2 linked regions of the Polyangium mundeleinium genome follow. The protein of the gene in region 1 interacts with the protein of each later gene in a pairwise test. Links are inferred from orthologs where the notes say so. Each region holds a gene or a part of one and is shown in the gene's direction. Other genes may lie near its edges.

The links.
Region 2: the proteins of clpA (region 1) and POL67_RS43250 interact in binary tests that used the Escherichia coli proteins (3 or more experiments, as listed by UniProt). The link is inferred for Polyangium mundeleinium from one-to-one orthologs.

What each region holds. Positions count from the first base shown.
Region 1 is NZ_JAQNDO010000001.1:5,913,048-5,921,794, reverse strand. What follows is about bases 1,955-5,003. They hold clpA (ATP-dependent Clp protease ATP-binding subunit ClpA), read left to right. Parts: upstream 1,955-2,341; coding sequence 2,342-4,666; downstream 4,667-5,003. Other genes in these bases: apaG (Co2+/Mg2+ efflux facilitator ApaG/CorD), read right to left, coding at 4,730-5,003; clpS (ATP-dependent Clp protease adapter ClpS), read left to right, coding at 2,013-2,336. Also shown: POL67_RS23545 (glycogen/starch/alpha-glucan phosphorylase), read left to right, coding at 1-1,912; more of apaG, read right to left, coding at 5,004-5,116; POL67_RS23525 (rhomboid family intramembrane serine protease), read left to right, coding at 5,351-6,286; POL67_RS23520 (hypothetical protein), read right to left, coding at 6,293-7,504; POL67_RS23515 (acyl-CoA dehydrogenase family protein), read left to right, coding at 7,919-8,747. UniProt on the Escherichia coli protein: ATP-dependent specificity component of the ClpAP protease. It directs the protease to specific substrates. It has unfoldase activity. The primary function of the ClpA-ClpP complex appears to be the degradation of unfolded or abnormal proteins.
Region 2 is NZ_JAQNDO010000001.1:10,992,957-11,002,569, forward strand. Bases 2,939-6,853 are described here. They hold POL67_RS43250 (response regulator), read left to right. Parts: upstream 2,939-3,248; coding sequence 3,249-6,653; downstream 6,654-6,853. Other genes in these bases: POL67_RS43245 (hypothetical protein), read right to left, coding at 2,939-2,984; POL67_RS43255 (radical SAM/SPASM domain-containing protein), read left to right, coding at 6,684-6,853. In the rest of the region: POL67_RS43225 (hypothetical protein), read right to left, coding at 1-401; POL67_RS43230 (hypothetical protein), read right to left, coding at 441-833; POL67_RS43235 (EamA family transporter), read left to right, coding at 966-1,631; POL67_RS43240 (YwiC-like family protein), read left to right, coding at 1,681-2,487; more of POL67_RS43245, read right to left, coding at 2,484-2,938; more of POL67_RS43255, read left to right, coding at 6,854-7,928; POL67_RS43260 (hypothetical protein), read right to left, coding at 7,931-8,323; POL67_RS43265 (LLM class flavin-dependent oxidoreductase), read right to left, coding at 9,093-9,613. UniProt on the Escherichia coli protein: Member of the two-component regulatory system UvrY/BarA involved in the regulation of carbon metabolism via the CsrA/CsrB regulatory system. Phosphorylates UvrY, probably via a four-step phosphorelay.

The sequences.
Region 1 (8,747 bases):
TGGCTTCGGCGGCCGCACCGAGATGGTCCAGGACGGCCGCGGCGGCTACCGCGTCCTCTGGAACCCGGCCGATCACGTGCTCGGCGTGCCTTACGACACGCCCATCGCGGGCCACGGCTCGGGCACCGTGAACACGCTGCGCCTCTGGGCGGCCCGCGCCCACGAGGACTTCGACTTCGGCCTCTTCAACGCCGGCGACTACGTGAGCGCGGTCCAGCAGAAGAACGCCTCCGAGGTCATCTCCAAGGTCCTCTACCCGAACGACAACTTCGACAAGGGCAAGGAGCTAAGGCTCCGGCAGGAGTATTTCTTCGTCGCCTGCTCGATCCACGACATCGTCTGGCGTTATACGAAGACCCACGATGACTTCTCGAAGTTCGGCGACAAGGTCGCGATCCAGCTCAACGACACGCACCCGGCGATCGCCATCGCCGAGCTCATGCGCGTGCTCGTCGACGAGCATGCCCTCTCCTGGGACGAGGCCTGGACGCAGACCGTGCGGGCCTTCGGCTACACGAACCACACGCTCCTGCCCGAGGCGCTCGAGCGCTGGCCCGTCGCGCTCTTCGAGCGCATCTTGCCGCGCCACCTGGAGATCATCCAGGAGATCAACCGGCGCCTGCTCCGCGCGGTGACCGTCGCCTTCCCCTACGATCAAGGCCGCGCCCGGCGCATGAGCATCTTCGAGGAGGGCCCCGAGCGGATGGTCCGCATGGCGCACCTCGCAGTCATCGGATCGCACTCGGTCAACGGCGTCGCCAAGCTCCACAGCGAGCTCGTGCGCACCTCGCTCTTCCGCGACTTCCACGAGTTCTGGCCCGAGCGCTTCAGCAACAAGACGAACGGCGTCACGCCGCGCCGCTGGCTCTTCGCCTGCAACCCCAAGCTCTCCCGGCTCATCACCTCCCGCATCGGCCCGCGCTTCGTCACCGAGCTCGAGCGCCTCGCCGAGCTCGAGCCCGCCGTGGACGATCCGTCGTTCCTCGCCGAGCTCCGGGCGATCAAGCGCGCGAACAAGGAGGCGCTGGCCCGCATCGTCAAGCGTGATCTCGGCTTCGACGTCGACGTCCGCGCGATCTTCGACGTCCAGATCAAGCGCCTGCACGAATACAAGCGCCAGCTCTTGAACGCGCTCCACATCGTCACGCTCTACCTGCGCGCCAAGCGCGGCGAGCGCGTGCACCCGCGGCTCTTCATCTTCGGCGCCAAGGCCGCGCCCGGGTATCGGCAGGCCAAGCTCATCATCAAGCTCATCCACGCCATCGCCTCCGTCGTGAATGGCGACAGCCGCGTCCCCGAGCTCAAGGTCGCCTTCCTGCCGAACTACCGCGTCTCGCTCGCCGAGAAGATCATCCCGGCAGCCGACCTCTCCGAGCAGATCTCGACGGCCGGCATGGAGGCCTCCGGCACCGGCAACATGAAGCTCGCGATGAACGGCGCGCTCACGATCGGCACCTACGACGGCGCCAACATCGAGATCCGCGAGGCCGTCGGGGCCGAAAACTTCTTCCTCTTCGGGCTCACGGCCGAGGAGGTCGAGGCGCGCCTCGCGTCGGGCGTGCCCGGCCGCGCCGCGTACGAGGCCGATCCCGAGCTCCGCGAGGCGATCGACTTCATCCGCACCGGCTTCTTCTCGCCGGACGAGCCCGACGCCTTCCACCCCCTCGTCGACGAGCTGCTCGGCCGCGACCGTTACCTCGTGATGAGCGATTTCCGTGCGTATGCCGACGCGCAGAAGGTCGTCGAGCGGGCGTTCCTCGACGAGGAGGGCTGGTCGCGCAAGGCCGCCCTCAACATCGCGCGGGTCGGCGGCTTCTCGTCGGACCGCACGGTGCTCGAATACGCGAATGAAATCTGGCGGATCGAGCCCTGCCCCATCCGGCTCGTCCCCGAAGAGCCTGCCGCCGAGTAGGGCCTCTCCGCCTGCTGCGCCCCGAGCATAACGATTCCTGGCGCGCGACCACCGGCGCGCCGGGCCCTGGCTTGCTATTCTGTTCGGCCCCCCGAGACGTATGGCGAACGATCCGCGTGAACGAGAGGACCAGGAAGGCGATCTCGCGACCCAGAAGAAGCGCAAGGTCGAGAAGGTCCGCCGCTACAAGGTCCTCCTCCACAACGACAACTACACGACGATGGAGTTCGTCGTTCTCGTGCTCGTGAAGTTCTTTCACAGGACCGACACGGAAGCGACGCACATCATGCTCAGCGTGCACCACAAGGGCAGCGGAGTCGCGGGCGTCTACACCAAGGATGTCGCCGAGACGAAGGTCACCCAGGTGCAGAGCTTCGCGAGGCAACACGGCATGCCCCTCCGGCTTTCGGCCGAACCCGAGTAGGAACCATGAAGATCAGCCCCGAGGTCGAGATCGCCTTCAAGCTGGCCACGCACGAGGCCATCCGCCGACGGCACGAGTACGTGACCGTCGAGCACCTTCTCTACGCGCTCACGTTCGACGAGGAGACGGCGAACGTGATCCGCAAGGCGGGCGGAGATCTACCGAAGCTGAAGAAACGCCTGCAGCTCTTCCTCGAAGAAGAGATCGAGGCCTTGCCCGAGCACGTCGACTCCGAGCCAGTCGTCTCGATCGGCTTTCAGAACGTCGTGGGCCGCGCGGCCGTGCACGTCCAGAACACGAACCAGAAGGAGCTCAAGGGCGCGAACGTCCTCGTCGCGGTCTTCTCCGAGCGCGAGTCGCCCGCGGTGCAGATGCTCCGTGAGTCCGACGTGCAGCGCCTCGACGTGGTGAACTTCCTGTCGCACGGCATCGCGAAGGACGGCGAGGACGACGAGGTCGGCCCGGAGGACGCGACCGAGGGCGCGGACGCCGCCGAGGCCGAGGGCGAAGGCCGCGAGAGCCGCCGTGATCCGCTCGCCTCGTTCACCGTGAACCTGAACAAGGAAGCGGAGAGCGGGCGTATCGATCCGCTGGTCGGCCGGACGATCGAGCTCGAGCGCACGATCCAGGTCCTCGCGCGGCGCCGCAAGAACAACCCCTTGCTCATCGGCGACGCCGGCGTCGGCAAGACCGCCATCGCCGAGGGCCTCGCCATGAAGATCGTCAAGGGCGACGTCCCGCAGGCGATCAAGGGCGCGACGATCTACGCGCTCGACATGGGCGCGCTCATCGCCGGCACGCGTTACCGCGGCGACTTCGAAAACCGACTGAAGGGCGTGCTCAAGGCCCTCGAAAAGCAGCCTGGCGCGATCCTGTTCATCGACGAGATCCACACGATCATCGGCGCCGGCGCCGCGAGCGGCGGCACGATGGACGCCTCGAACCTGCTCAAGCCCGCGCTCGCGTCCGGCCGCCTGCGTTGCATCGGCGCGACGACCTTCCAGGAGTACCGCGGGCACCTCGAGCGCGACAGCGCCCTCGCGCGTCGCTTCCAGCGCATCGAGATCAACGAGCCCTCGGTCGACGAGACGCGCCAGATCCTCGAAGGCCTGCGCAAGCACTACGAGGAGTTCCACAAGGTCCGCTTCACGGACGCCGCGCTCGAAGCGGCCGCGAAGCTCAGCGACCGCTACCTCCGTGATCGGCGCTTGCCCGACAAGGCGATCGATCTGCTCGACGAGGCCGGCGCCGCGGCGCGCCTCGCCCACGGCGAGGACTACACGGTCGACGTGTCCGACATCGAGATCGTCGTCGCGAAGATGGCGCAGATCCCGCCGCGCCAGGTCTCGACCTCGGATCGCGCGCAGCTCAAGGATCTGCAGAAGGAGCTCGAAGGTGTGGTCTTCGGCCAGGCCGAGGCCGTCTCGCAGCTCGCGAGCGCCATCAAGCTCTCGCGCGCGGGCCTGCGCTCACCGGAGAAGCCGATCGGCTCGTTCCTCTTCACGGGCCCGACGGGCGTCGGCAAGACCGAGCTCGCCAAGCAGCTCGCGAAGGTCATGGGGATCGAGTTCCTCCGCTTCGACATGAGCGAGTACCAGGAGCGGCACACGGTCTCGCGCCTCATCGGCGCGCCCCCCGGCTACGTCGGCTTCGATCGCGGCGGCCTGCTCACCGAGGCGATCGCGAAGACGCCGCACGCCGTGCTCCTGCTCGACGAGATCGAGAAGGCGCACCCGGACATCTTCCAGGTGCTCCTGCAGGTCATGGACCACGGCACACTCACGGACAACAACGGCAAGAAGAGCTCCTTCCGGCACGTCGTGCTCATCATGACGAGCAATGTCGGCGCCCGGGAGCTCACGCAAACGCGCCTCGGCTTCGGCGAGCGCGGCAACGTGGGCGACGACGATCGCGCCTTCAAGAACGTGTTCAGCCCGGAGTTCCGGAACCGTCTCGATGCGCGCATCATGTTCAAGCCGCTCGATCCGAGCGTCATGGGCAGCATCGTCGACAAGTTCATCCGCGAGATCGAGGCGCTCGTGGGCGACAAGGGCGTGACCATCCAGGTCACCGACGCGGCGCGCGATTACCTCGCGAAGAAGGGCTACGATCCGGCCTTCGGCGCGCGCCCGCTCGGTCGTGTCATCGAGCGCGAGCTCAAGCCTCGGCTCGGCGACGAGATCCTCTTCGGCGAGCTCGAGCAAGGCGGAAAGGCCGTGGTCGACCTGAAGGACGACGCGCTCTCGTTCTCGTTCCTCCCGAACGAGCCGCCGGCCGACGAGAAGAAGGCCGAGCCGCCGAAGGAGACCGAAACCACGGCCCAGGCCTGACGCGAACCGGCGCATGCGAACGAAGCGGGGGCTCTTCCCACGGGAGGAGCCCCCGTTTTCGTTTCAGTTCAGCGAATACGGCATCGCGAGCGTGAACTGCGCGATCTCGGCGTCGAACGCGGGCCCGCCGCGCTCGGGGTACATTTGGTAGGTGCCGCGCATCGTGCCGCGCGGCGTCTCGAGCACACAGCCGCTCGTGTACTCGAAGTGCTCTCCGGGCCGGAGGGTCGGCTGCTTGCCGACGACGCCGGGGCCTCGGACTTCTTCGACCTTCCCGTTTCCGTCGGTGATGATCCAGTGGCGCGTGCGGAGCTGCGCGGTCTCGCTGCCCTCGTTCGAGATGCGCACCGTGTAGGCGAACACGTAACGCCTCGCGCTCGGCATGGATTGCGACGGCACGTACACGGTCGTGACGTAGACGCGGATTCCGTTCGTGATGGCGGTGGACACGGTCCTGCCGTGCCACGCGGCCGAGCCGTCCACAAGGGGACTTTCGGAGGTGACGGAAAGCCGGGCCGTGTTGACAGCTCTCATGCTCGTCCGCACGTTCCCCGAACCGTGAACGACAACGACGACCATTCAGGCGAGAGAGCTGTTCCGGCGCAGGCCTCGTCCCTCCCTTCCCTCTCCTCGCCTTTCGCGGGGGTCACGGGAGCCGCGGCGCCCCCGGCGCCGGGTGGGCTCGTGCCGGTCGACCCTCTCCCGGGCCTCACGGCCATCGGCCCGGTACACGAGCGCAAGGCGCGGGATTGGTCGCTCGTCCTGCAGTCGATGTCGGTCTGGCACATGATGCGCTGGACGTTCCGGGGCTGGGTCCTCGTCGTGCGGGACGAGGATTACGATCACGCGTCGAGCTCGATCGATCGGTACGAGGCCGAGAACCGGGATTGGCCGCCGCAGAAGGTCCGCGAGCGTCCGCGGCACGCGCCCTCGATCATCGCGCCGCTCCTCTTCGCCGCGCTCGCCCTGTTTTTCGTGGTCACGGGTCCCGTCGCGCACAACTCGTTCTGGTTCCAGCGCGGCCGCGCCGAGAGCAACCTCGTCCTCGGCGCCGAGCCTTGGCGCGCGCTGACGGCGCTCACGCTGCACGCGGACTCGTCGCACGTGATCGGCAACGTGATTTCGGGCGCGATCTTCGCGTCGGCCGTGCAACGCAGGCTCGGCCCGGGCGGCGCGGCGCTCGCGATCCTCACGGCGGGCACGCTCGGCAACGTCGCGAACGCGGTCGCGTATCACACGATGGGCCACGACGTGCATCGCTCGATCGGCGCGTCGACGGCGGTCTTCGGGGCGATCGGGCTGCTCGCGGCCACGCAGCTCGCGCTCGATCGGGATCACGCGGCGGGGCGCAAACGCGCGATGCAGGAGATCGCGGCGCCGATCGTCGGCGGACTCGCGCTCCTGGGCGCGCTCGGCGCGAGCCCGCAATCCGATCTCGGCGCGCATTTCTTCGGGTTTGTCGCGGGCGTGGTGGTGGGCCTCGGCGCGGCGCTCGTCCTGCGCAAGACCCGGCCTTCGCCGCGGCCGTGGCTCCAGGCGGGGCTGCTCGGGGCCACGATCGCGCTCCTCCTCGGCGCGTGGCGCCTGGCGCTGCCGTACCGGCTCGTCTGGCCGTTCTGAGTCGGATCAGTCGACGGGCCAGAGCCCGACCGTACCGCCGACCCAGGTGAGATCCTTGTTCTGATCGACGCCGAGCATCTTGCCGCGCGAGAGCCGCACGAGGTTCAGCACGAGCGCGGGCGCGGGCTCGTCGGGCGCGCGCAGGAACATCATCCGCACCTCGCCCTTCACGCCCGATCCGTCGGGCATCGGCAGTGCGGGCTCGTACTGGATCTTCTCCTGCAAGAGCCAGCCGTGCCGATCCGACGCCGGGATCGCCGCGATGTCTTCCTTCGTCGGATCCACCTTCACGCCCGCGCCCGCGAACGAGAAGAGCGGCTTCAGCACGTACCGCTCGAGATCATGCGGGATCTCCGAAAGCTCCGAGAGGTACCGCGCGCGGGGTACAGCCGGGTGATCGATGTACGGCAGCGTGTACTTCGACCACGTCCAGTACCAGTTCGGGTGCGAGCACCACGTGATGTCGAGCTCCTCGGTGTAGCGGAACGGGAGCTCGATTTTGCGCGCCTCGAGCTCGTCGAAGACCACGCGGTTGTAGATGCGGCGCACCTGCACGAGCTTGCCGTTCACCTTGCGGAAGAGCCTCCGGCCCTCGCGCACGAGCGCCGTCGGGCAGACGGCATCGACGCCGACGAGCTCCTTCGTCGCGAGGAAGTCCGGGTAGGTCTTCTGGTTCGGCGGATCGATGTCGAGCAGCACGACGTTCGCCGGATCCTCGTCCGCGAGCACGGCCTTGCGCAGCCGCGCGACGAACGCGTCGCGATCGAGCCCGCCGAAGAAGATCGACCATTTCCGATCGAGCCCGGGCATCGTGCGCATCACGTCGGCCATGACCTCGCTCTGCAGCACCATGAGCGCGTAGAGCGAGGGGAACGCTTGCAGCTCGACCACACGTCCTTCGAGCTCTCCGCTCGCCCCGCGTACGATCGCGAAGTCGACCTGCACGCAGTTCGGCAAGGGGTCCATCCCCGGCGCGTCGAGGTGCGCGGGGATCGCGCGCTTCATCGTCTCGATCACGTTCGGCCGCGAGATCTGCTGCACGATCTCGGTCGCGGATTTCGCGAGATAGCTGCGCAGCCCCTCGGGCAAGAAGAGCGGCGTCTCGGCCACGCGGAAGGGGATCTTCGAGCCTACCCGGCGCTCCAGGCGCGCGAGGTAGTCCGCGTAGGTGTCGGGTCCGAAGGCTGCGTTGTAGGCGCGGCGAAAGACGGGATCCATGCACTTTCTTTGGTAGCACGAGCGGGGTGCGTCGCGGCAGGGGATGGATCCCGAGGCGCGTCGGGTGGTAACGTCCCCCCGTGCTCACCCGACGACCCATCACGGCCCTCGGGGTCGTGATCCTTTCGCTCTCGGCGACGGCGTGTTCGTCCCTGACACGGCCCGACGAGATTACCGTCAAAGCTGAACCCGCAGCGGCTCCGGCGCCCCCGCCTGCTCCGGCGGCGCCTGCCGGGCAGCCCGCCGCTGCGCCGGCCCCTGCGCCTGGTGGAGGTGGTTGAGGCGGTTGACGAGGCTCCGGTCCGGAGCCTGAAATTCCCTGCCTCGAACCCCACCCTCCGCCCCGCGACATTCTGCATGCGCTAGGCACGAGCTCGCTCGTGTGAGCTCTTCGCTCGGAACGGACGGTACCCCGTGACATCCCTGCCCTCGCTCCACGAGACCCCCGAGCACGCCCGGCTGCGGGACGAGATCCGTCGCTTCGCGCGCCGCGAAATCGCGCCCTTCGCCCATGCCTGGGAGGAGGCGAACGAGTTCCCCCGCGAGCTCTACGAGAAAGCCAGCCGCGCCGGCCTGCTCGGCGTCGGTTACCCCGAGGCCTACGGCGGATCCGGCGGGGATCTCTCGCACGCGATCGCTGCGACCGAGGAGATGATCACCGCCGGCACGTCCGTGGGCACGGCCGTCGGCCTGGGCAGCCACGCGATCGCGCTTCCGCCGATCCTGAACTTCGGCACCGACGAGCAGAAAAAGCGGTTCCTCCCGCCCGTGCTCGCAGGCGAGAAGATCGCGGCGCTCGCGATCACCGAGCCCGGCGGCGGCAGCGACGTCGCCTCGCTCGCGACGCGCGCGATCAAGGACGGCGATCATTACGTCGTCACGGGCGCGAAGACGTTCATCACCTCGGGGTGCCGCGCCGACTTCGTAACGACCGCCGTGCGCACGGGCGGCGAAGGGCACGGCGGGATCTCGCTGCTCGTGATCGAGCGCGGGACGCCCGGCTTTTCCGTGGGCAAGAAGCTCGCGAAGATGGGCTGGTGGGCCTCGGACACGGCCGAGCTCGTCTTCGACGGCTGCCGCGTTCCGCGGGAAAACCTCATCGGCGAGGAGAACGCCGGCTTCGTCCCGATCATGACGAACTTCGCCGTCGAGCGCCTGCTCCTCGCCGGCAATTGCGTGGCGATCGCCTCGCTCGCGTACGACGAGGCCGTACGTTACGCGCGCGAGCGGCGCGCCTTCGGCA
Region 2 (9,613 bases), 5.1 Mb from region 1 along the record:
GGCGCCGATTGCGGGTACGCCGCGTCATACGGCTCCCGGTGCGTCGCGAGCACCGACGCACATCGATTGATCTTCCCCGACGCGGGCACCCGATGCGGGACGTTCCCGAGCTCGGCGAGATTGTCGAGGTCTTCGAGGTACACGACCGAGGCATTGACCCCGGCGATGCCGCTGCCCCACGCCACCACCGGCGCCGGGCCCCCGGCGATGTGGACGGCGTCGCTCGACACCACGGGCAAGGCGCGGGCTTGCTCCCGCAGGGCCTTGACGTTGGCGAGCTTCGCCTCGACCGGGGCGCGATGCTCGGCGAGGACCTCCTTCAGGTCCTTGCCCAAGAAGCAGCCTGCCGCGAATGCAGGAGCGAGGAGGAAAAGGAAAAACCGCGCCGTCCGAAGAGGCATGCGGGCCAGTCTACCAGCCCTCGCCTCGTCCGTGCGTCGTCAGCAGGCGCCGGCGCAACCGCGGACGCTGTGGAACCAGAGGCCGCCCTGGTTTTCGCACGCGTCGCGCTCGAGCTTGATCGTACAGCAGCGCTTCGCGTCCCCGCCGCAGACCTGCTCTACGGGGCCGCTCCGCAGGCAACAAACCTCGGTGTCCTCGTCGAGGGGCACGTCCATCTTGGGCTTCTCGGGCGCCGAGGGCAGCGAGACCGAGGGCGGCGCAGGCACGTCGACGGAGGGCACCTGGGGCGTCTGGGGCAATTGCGGAAGCTGGACCTTCGGCGGCTGGGGCGCGTCGGGCAGGCCGATGAGCTGGCAACCCAAGGGGCCTCCCGCGAGGGCGACCATGACGAAGGGCACGCAGAGGGCGACGAGATGGCGGAGCGGCTTCACGATCCCCTTGCATCGCCGAGGGACGGGCACCTCGGCGGACAGTTCAGGTCCACGTGTGTCTCACGAACACGCGCCGGTGGCAAGATCCCGCCAGCTCTTCCACCGGACCGCGCGGGACATTAGGGTCGCCGGATGCCCGCCTGGACCCTGCCCGCCCTCGTCGCGGCTTGCTTCTTCGGCCTGCACTACCTCGCCCTGCGCGCGTCGAGCGGGCGCATCGGCGACGCCCTCGGCGCGCTCTGCCTCGAAGGAACCGCGGCCCTCGGGATCGTCGTCTGGATCGTCGTGCGCCGCGAAGCCGAGAGCACGCCCACGAGCACGCCCGGCGTCGTGTGGGCCTGCCTCGCGGGCCTCTGCATCAGCGTCGCGACGACGCTCCTCTTCACGGCTCTTCGCCTCGGCGGCCCGGTCGCCGCGACGGGCACGCTCGCGCTCGGCGGCGGCGTGGTCCTCTCGGCCGCCCTCGCCCCGCTCATCTTTGGCGAGGGTTTTACGGTGCGGCGCGCGCTCGGCGTCGCGCTCGGCGTGATCGCGATGCTCCTGCTCGCGACCCCTTCCGATGCGAAGGAAACGCCCCAAGATGCAGGCGGGGAGGAGGCTTCACCCATGCCGAACCAGGATCGCCACACAACCGAGTCCGGCCACGACCCGAAACGAGTGGTGGGCGTGCGCCAGCGAGAGATCCAACACGGGGAGGTCGAGCGCGAGCGGGAACGCCAGCGCGCCGAGCCCACGATCGACGAGCTCGTCGAGGAGAACGATCCTCGCTCGAGCGCCGAGGAGTCCGAGGAGATCTAGCGCCGGGATACCGTTGCCAGCGGGCGCGCGGAATGCCATGGGGGAAGGCATGATCTCCGCCCCGCTCGCTTCCCCGGCGCCCGCGCGTTCGCTCGCGCCGAAGGAGCACGGCGCGTACGGGCAGCTCGGTTTGCCGCTCGTGGCGGCGCTCGCTATCGGCCGGCCGGGGGTCGCGGCGTTTGGCCTGACGATCGCGTGGGTTGCGGCGTTCCTCGCGCACGAGCCGGTGCTCGTCCTGCTCGGTCAGCGTGGCAAGAAGGCCCGCGCGCAGGATGGGCCGCGCGCGACGCGGCGGCTCGCGTGGCTCGGCGCGGCAATGGCCCTGTGTGGCGGCGTGTTTCTGGTCTTCGCGCCCGCCGACGCAAGGCTCGCGCTCGTCCCGCCGGTCGTGCTCGGGCTCGTCGTGATGGCGTTCGTCTGGCGCAAGGAAGAGAAGACGGCGACGGGCGAGATCATCGCGGCGGCGGCGCTCTCGGGGGCGGGATTTCCGGTGGCGCTCGCGGGCGGGGTCGCGCTGTTTCCCGCGGCCGTGGCCTGGCTCGCCTGGACGACGGCGTTCCTCATGTCGACGCTCGCGGTGCGCGCCGTGATCGCGCGGGCGAAACACGAGGGGCGGGCGACGCTCGTCGCCGCGTACGTCGCGACGATCGGCCTCGGCGCGGCGAGCGTGATCCTCGCGCTTCGGGACGTGCTCCCGCGGGCCGTGCCGATCGCGCTCGCGCCTTTCGTGGTGCTCTCGCTCGGGGTGCTTGTGCTCCCGATCCATACGCGGCATTTGCGCCGCATCGGGTGGGGGCTCATCGGGGCGAGCGTGGCGACGCTCGGGATCCTGGTCGCCACGCTCCGCGGGTCCTAGTTTTCCTGGCAATCGAGCTTCTGCGTGCTGCACTGCGTGTCGATACACGCCTGACAATCGGGCGTCGTCGCGGAGCCGGTGCAGTGGGAGTTATCCTGGCAAACGGCCGCGCAGGCATCCAGGCAGGCGCATTGTTTCAGCGTCTGGAAGGCCTTGAGGGCTGCGTCCTGGCAAACGTCGGCCTCCGTGGTGCCGAGTGTGGACTGGCCTTGCGCGCACGAGAGGCACGCCCCGCCGTCGCCCGCGTCCGGCGTCTCCTCCCAGGCGTTGCCGTCGACGCCGTCGCAGTTCTGATCGATCCCATCGCCCTTGGGATCGTCCTGCTCGGGGTGAATGTCCTTGTTCTCGTTGTCGCAATCGTAGCCGGGGCAAAACCCGTCGCCGTCCTTGTCATCGACCGCATCACACGGGGGCATCCCATAACAAGCCATGAGCGTGACGGCCATGGCCCCGCCCGTCGCCAACGCCGCGAGGCTCTTTCCGAAGCCCGCGAGCATCGAGGGAGCCTTCTCTTCTGTGGGCGCCGCCGCGCCGCAGTGGGGACAGCTCGAAGCCGCTCCGGGGACGAAACCTTCACAAGATACACAAGACTTCAGCATGCGAGGAAGGCTGTCATGCACCCATGGGTGGATGCAAGCGAAACGCGAGATCTGCGGCGTCACCCGATCGACGCTCACGCTTGACGGCCTGACGAGGTTCTTCTCTATTGGAGACGTTCCCCCCCTCGCGCCGATCCTTCACGAACCGAGGGTGCCGCACCCATGCCTCCTCGAACCACCTTGCAAAGCCAGCCCCTCTTTCGTTGGATCTGGCATGCGTTCTTTCGCACTGCGTTGATTCCGCTGCTGCTCGTCGAGGTCGTCCTCATCCTCGCGTACCTCGGCGCCAACCGGTTCGTGCAACGCGAGAATACGGCCGCCGTACGCACGGTGGCCACGGGTGAGCTCTCGCGCATCGCGTCGCGGGAGGCGGTCTTGCTCGACCAGGAGCTTTCGGCGGTCATCACGGGCGTGAGAGTTCTCACGGACGAGGCCAGCCGCTCCCTCTCCGAGCCGCTCCGCCTCTCGGAGGCGGAGCGCAAGGCAGCGCTCGAGCGGTACGCACGTGCGCCCGAGGGACTGTATTACAAGACGAGCGACGAGGGAGGGAGCGCGCTCTTTTACAGCAGCCGCACGCGGATCGGCGACGCCGAGCGCGACAATGTATTGAAGACCGAGCGCCTCGACCCGCTGCTCCGCTCGATCGTCCGAAACCATCGCTTGTGGGTCCAGGCGTACCTGAACACGTCGGACTCGATGAACCGCATCTATCCGTTCATGGACGTGCGCAAGCAATATCCGCCCGACATGGACATTCCCTCGTATAATTTCTATTACGAGGCCGACGCGAAGCACAACCCCGAGCGGAAGATCGTCTGGACAGACGTTTACGTCGACCCGGCCGGACAGGGCTGGATGGCGTCGTGTATCGCGCCCGTTTATCGCGGCGACGTGCTCGAAGGCGTCGTGGGGGCGGACGTCACGGTGGCCACGCTCGTCGAGCAGGTGCTCGAGCTGCAAATCCCTTGGGAAGGGTATGGTGTCCTGATTGGACGCTCGGGGACGATCCTGGCCCTGCCTTCGGGCGGGGAGCGGGATTTCGCGCTCACCGAGCTCACGAACCATGATTATCAGGCCGCCATCCTGAAGGACACCTTCAAGCCCGACGCGTTCAACCTCTACAAACGCAAGGATCTTGGCGACCTTCCGGGCGCCTTGGAGCGGCAGCGGGAGGGGAGCCTCGAAACGATGCTCGCGGGGGAGGCGAAGCGCGTCGCGTGGAGCACGGTCGACGCGACCGGCTGGAAGCTCGTCATCATCGTGCCCGAGGCCCGGATCGACGGGCAAGCCGTGACGCTCGGCAAGCGGATCGGACGCATCGCGGTGTACATGGTGGCCGGCCTCGTCGTCTTTTACGCCTGCTTCTTCGTCTACCTTTATCGGAAGGCGCGGACGATGAGCCGCAGCATTGCGGATCCGCTCACGCGCATCAATGACATCGTGCGCAACATCGGCGAGGGCCGTTATGAGCAGGAGGCGGTCCCCGTCGCCGTCGTCGAGCTCGACGAGACCGCGCGCGGCGTCGTGGGGATGGGGCGCAGGCTCGGCGAGGACAACGCGGCCCTGCTGCGCACGCAGGATGATCTCCGCGCCGCGAAGGAGCTCGCCGAGTCGGCGGCGCGCGCGAAGAGCGAGTTCCTGGCGCGTATGAGCCACGAGATCCGCACGCCCATGAATGGCGTGCTCGGCATGACCGAGCTGCTCCTCGAGACGCCGCTCGCCCCTGTGCAGAAGGAGTATGCCGAGATCGTCCAGGGCTCGGCCAAGAGCCTCCTCTCCATCATCAACGACATTCTTGATTTTTCGAAGATGGAGGCGGGGAAGATGGAGCTCGCCCGCGAGCCGTTCGAGCTCGACACGCTCCTCGAAGGTACACTCGACATGCTCGCCCAGCGCGCCCACGACAAACACGTCGAGCTCGTGCTGCGATTGCCAGACGAAGTGCCCAAGGACCTCGCAGGAGATCCAGGCCGACTGCGCCAGGTGCTGGTGAACCTGCTCGGCAACGCCGTGAAATTCACCGACGCGGGCGAGGCCGTCACGAGCGTGTCGGTGGTCGAGGACGACGGGCGCTCGGTGCTCCTGCGCTTCGAGGTGAAGGACACGGGCGTGGGGATCGCGCCGGGCGACCAGGATCGTATCTTCGACGCATTCGCGCAGGCCGACGGTTCGAGCACGCGGCGGCACGGCGGGACCGGGCTCGGGCTCGCCATTTCGAGGCAACTCGTGCGCCTCTTCGGCGGCGAGCTCGGCCTCACGAGCGAGCCCGGGCGAGGATCGACGTTCTGGTTCACGGCACGATTCGAGAAGACCACGAGAAATGCGTCGCGTGGCGCCGCGCCCCCGAACATCGCGGGCCTCCGCGCGCTCGTCGTCGACGACAGCCCCGCCGCGCGCGCGGCCCTCTGCGCCTCGCTCACGAGCCTCGGAATGAAGGCGGACGAGGCGGACGGCGGCGGCGCGGCGATGAGCTCACTTCATCAGGCGGCGTCCGCGGGGCGGCCCTACGACATGCTCGTGCTCGACCGCGACATGCCGGGGATGAACGGCGCCGACGTCGTGCAGGCGGTCCTTGCGAGCCCGAAGCTCGCCTCCCTTTCGTTCATTCTGCTCTCGCCGGTGGGGCGTGACCTCCCCTCGCTTCCGCCGGGCGCGCGCGCCGCGCGGATCCACAAGCCCGTGCGCAGGTCGGCGCTCCTGGCAGCACTCGCGGCGGTCGCGGGGCCCCACGCGGCGGCGAGGGACGAGGCGACCCGGAGCGAGAGGCTCGTCGATTCGGGGGCGACCGCGGGCCTCCGGGTCCTGCTCGCCGAGGACAACGTGGTCAACCAGAAGGTCGCGCAGAAGATGCTCGCGACGCTCGGCTGCGTCGTGACCACGGTGGACGACGGGCGCGCCGCGGTGGAGGCGTTCGAGCGCGGGTCGTATCGGCTCGTGCTGATGGATTGCCAGATGCCGGAGATGGATGGATATCGCGCCACCGAGGAGATACGGAGGCGGGAGCGGGAGCACGGATGGCCACGCACGCCCATCGTGGCGCTGACGGCGAACGCAATGCCGCAGGACCGGGAGCGCGCGCTCGCCGCCGGAATGGACGACCACGTGCCGAAGCCCATCGAGCGCGTGGATCTCCAGCGCGTGCTCGTGCGTCACGCGGCGCTCTCGCGGCCCGCCGGTGAGGCGCCGCGGCCCGCGGTCGTATCGGACGGCGCAGGGCCGGTCCTCGACATGCGAATGGTCGAGGGGCTCCGAGAGCTCGGGGCCCTCGAGGAGATCGCCCGCGCGTTCCTCGCGGAGGTCCCGGAACGAATGGTCGGACTGCGTGGCGCCCTGAAGAAACGCGACGCCGCGGACCTCGAACGGCGGGCGCACGCGCTCAAGGGATCGAGCGGCGCGATCGGCGCGAAGCGCGTGGCGGAGACGAGCGCGCGGCTCGAAAGGATGGCGCGGTCCGGCGGGCTCGACGGCGCGGAGGAGCTCCTCGATCGCCTGGAGCACGAGTTCGAAGGGTTCGCTTCCGCGATCGAGCTCGAGTGGGCCCGGGACGCAGCGTCCACCGGCGCCTGAGGCATGATCGGTGGTACTCTGAGCGCCGCCATGCCCCTTCGCCGCGTCCCCGTGCTCCCCGACGACGACCATCCCGCGTACGTCGTCTGGGAACTCACGCTCCGCTGCGACCAGCCCTGCGCCCATTGCGGATCGCGCGCCGGAGGGCCGCGGACGACCGAGCTCGGGACCGAAGAAGCGCTCGGCGTCGTGCAGCAATTGAAGGAGCGCCGCGCGCGCGAGGTCGTGCTCATCGGCGGCGAGGCGTACCTGCACGAGGGGTTTCTCGACATCGTCCGGGCCCTCCAAAACGCCGGGATCCGGCCGACGATGACCACGGGCGGCCGCGGAATCGACGCGGCGCTCGCGCGGGCCATGAAAGAAGCGGGGCTGCACAGCGTCTCGGTGAGCGTCGACGGGCTCGCGCGCACGCACGACCTCATTCGCCGCGCAAAATCGAGCTTCGAAAGCGCCACGCGCGCGATCGGCCACCTGCGCGCGGCGGGCCTCCTCGTCGCGGCGAACACGAACGTGAACCGCGTCAATCGGGGCGACCTCGAAGCGCTCTACGAGCACCTGCGCGCGCTCGGCATCGTCGCCTGGCAGGTGCAGATCACGGCCGCCCTCGGCCGCGCCGCCGATCGCCCGGACATGCTGCTCCAGCCCTACGACTTGCTCGACGTCATGCCGCGCGTCGCCGCGCTGAAGCGCCGCGCCTTTCGCGACGGCATCACGCTGATGCCCGGCAACAACCTCGGATACTTCGGCCCCGAGGAGGCGCTCCTGCGGTCCGTGAAAGAGGGCGGGCGTGACCATTTCATGGGCTGCCAGGCGGGAAAACGCGTCCTCGGCATCGAATCCGACGGCGCGGTGAAGGGTTGTCCCTCGCTGCAAAGCCATTCCTACGTCGGCGGCACGTTGCGCGAGCAGAGCCTCGGCGCGATCTGGGACGAGGCCCCGGCCCTCGCGTTCGCGCGGAGCCGCACCCCCGACGATCTATGGGGATTCTGCCGCGCCTGCCCGTTCGCCGAGGTCTGCATGGGCGGATGCACGTTCACCGCGCATGCGCTCTTCGGCCGGCCCGGAAACAACCCGTATTGCCATTTCCGCGCGCGCACGCTCGCCGCCGAGGGCAAACGCGAGAGGCTCGTCCCCGCGGCGGCGGCCGAGGGAGAACCGTTCGATCATGGCCTCTTCGAGCTCGTCGTCGAGCCTTTCGACGCCCCCGAGCCGCCGCTGGGCCCGGTGGAGAGCCTCGTCCAGATCACGCGGCGCCCGAGGCAAGGGCAGGCATAGCGCTACTGCATTCGCTCGAGGTTGCCCAGCGGGTGGGTGGGCTTTTTGTACGTGGCCCGGAACGTCGCCGACGCCGCGTCGACGACACTTTCCAGGCAATAGTAGGTATTATCGAGGGGCATGCAGTCGCCCACATCGATCGTGAATCCTGGCGGCTGGTGGCTTTGGCCCCACCACTCTTTTTCGCCGAGTGCTGACTCGGGCACGCCGCAAGCAAAGTGCATGAGTGCACGAGGCGCTCGACGGGCGCCATACGCCTCATACGCCTCGTCAAGGAGGACGTGACAACCGTTGATGCGCGCGACCTTGCCCTTTTCCACAGTAACGACAGGAGACTCCGTCCGTGCGCAGGCCCCGAGGACGACAGCGGTGATCAGAAGGAAGGCAGTCCGCATGATTCTTGTACTCGACATCAACGACACGTATTGAAGGACACTTTTCCACTACAGTTGTCGCATGTCCTACGCTGCTCTGCGCAACAATCGGCGCAACTGGACCCGCTCGTACCGCTACAACTGTTGTAACAGAGGGGCGTTTGCTCTGCGCACCAGTTCGGGGGCATGCACTGCGTCGCCGTCACCGACGACGACCCACACCCCATCCCCACCACCGCGACCCCAGACAGCAGCAACAGCAAGCGCATGCCATCACCCTCGACCCTGCCACGGTTACCATACCCACAGGGAGCGGATCAACAGTTAGCTTCATTGCTCGTGCAGGATACCCTGTTCGTTGCACGCCACCCGCAGAGAGCGGAACGCCACCCGCGAAAGGCGGGACCGCTTCCCCGAGCGGCGGGATCGCTTCCCCGAACGCCGGGACCGCTTCCCCGAGCGGCGGGACCGCTTCCCCGAGCGGCGGGATCGCTTCCCCGAACGCCGGGACCGCTTCCCCGAGCGGCGGGATCGCTTCCCCGAACGCCGGGACCGCTTCCCCGAGCGGCGGGACCGCTTCCCCGAGCGCCGGGATCGCTTCCCCGAGCGCCGGGACCGCTTCCCCGAACGGCGGGATCGCTTCCACGAGCGCCGGGACGGCTTCCCCGAACGGCGGGATCGCTTCCACGAGCGCCGGGACGGCTTCCCCGAACGGCGGGATCGCTTCCACGAGCGCCGGGACGGCTTCCCCGAACGGCGGGATCGCTTCCACGAGCGCCGGGACGGGAAATCAGCCGTGAAGCTCCCTGAGCAGCGTGTACGAGCGGTTCCGCGCCTCCGCGTCCGGCACCGCGCACAACACCATCAGCTCGTCGGCGCGGGTGGCTTCGAGGAGCTTGTCGAGCTGCTCACGCACGGACGCCGGGCCGCCGACGATGTTCTGCGCGAACCAGTTCTCGACGAAGGCTCGCTCCTCCGGCGCCCACGGATACGCCTCCGCCTCCTCGATCGTCGGATAGGGCTCGCGCTTGCCCTGGCGCACGCGCAAGAACGCGAGCGCGCCCGGGAGCGCGATGCGCCGCGCCTCGGCGTCCGTGTCGGCGACGATCACGATGGCGCCGATCATCGCCTCGGGCTGGGCCAGCACCGCCGACGGGCTGAACGACTTTCGGTAGAGGTCGAGGGCAGGCAACGTATTGGCCTGGCTGAAATGGTGCGCGAACGCGAAGGGCAAGCCGCGCCGGCCGGCGAGACGCGCGCTGTAGCCGCTCGACCCGAGCAGCCAGATCGGCGGTTCGTTGCCGAGCGCCG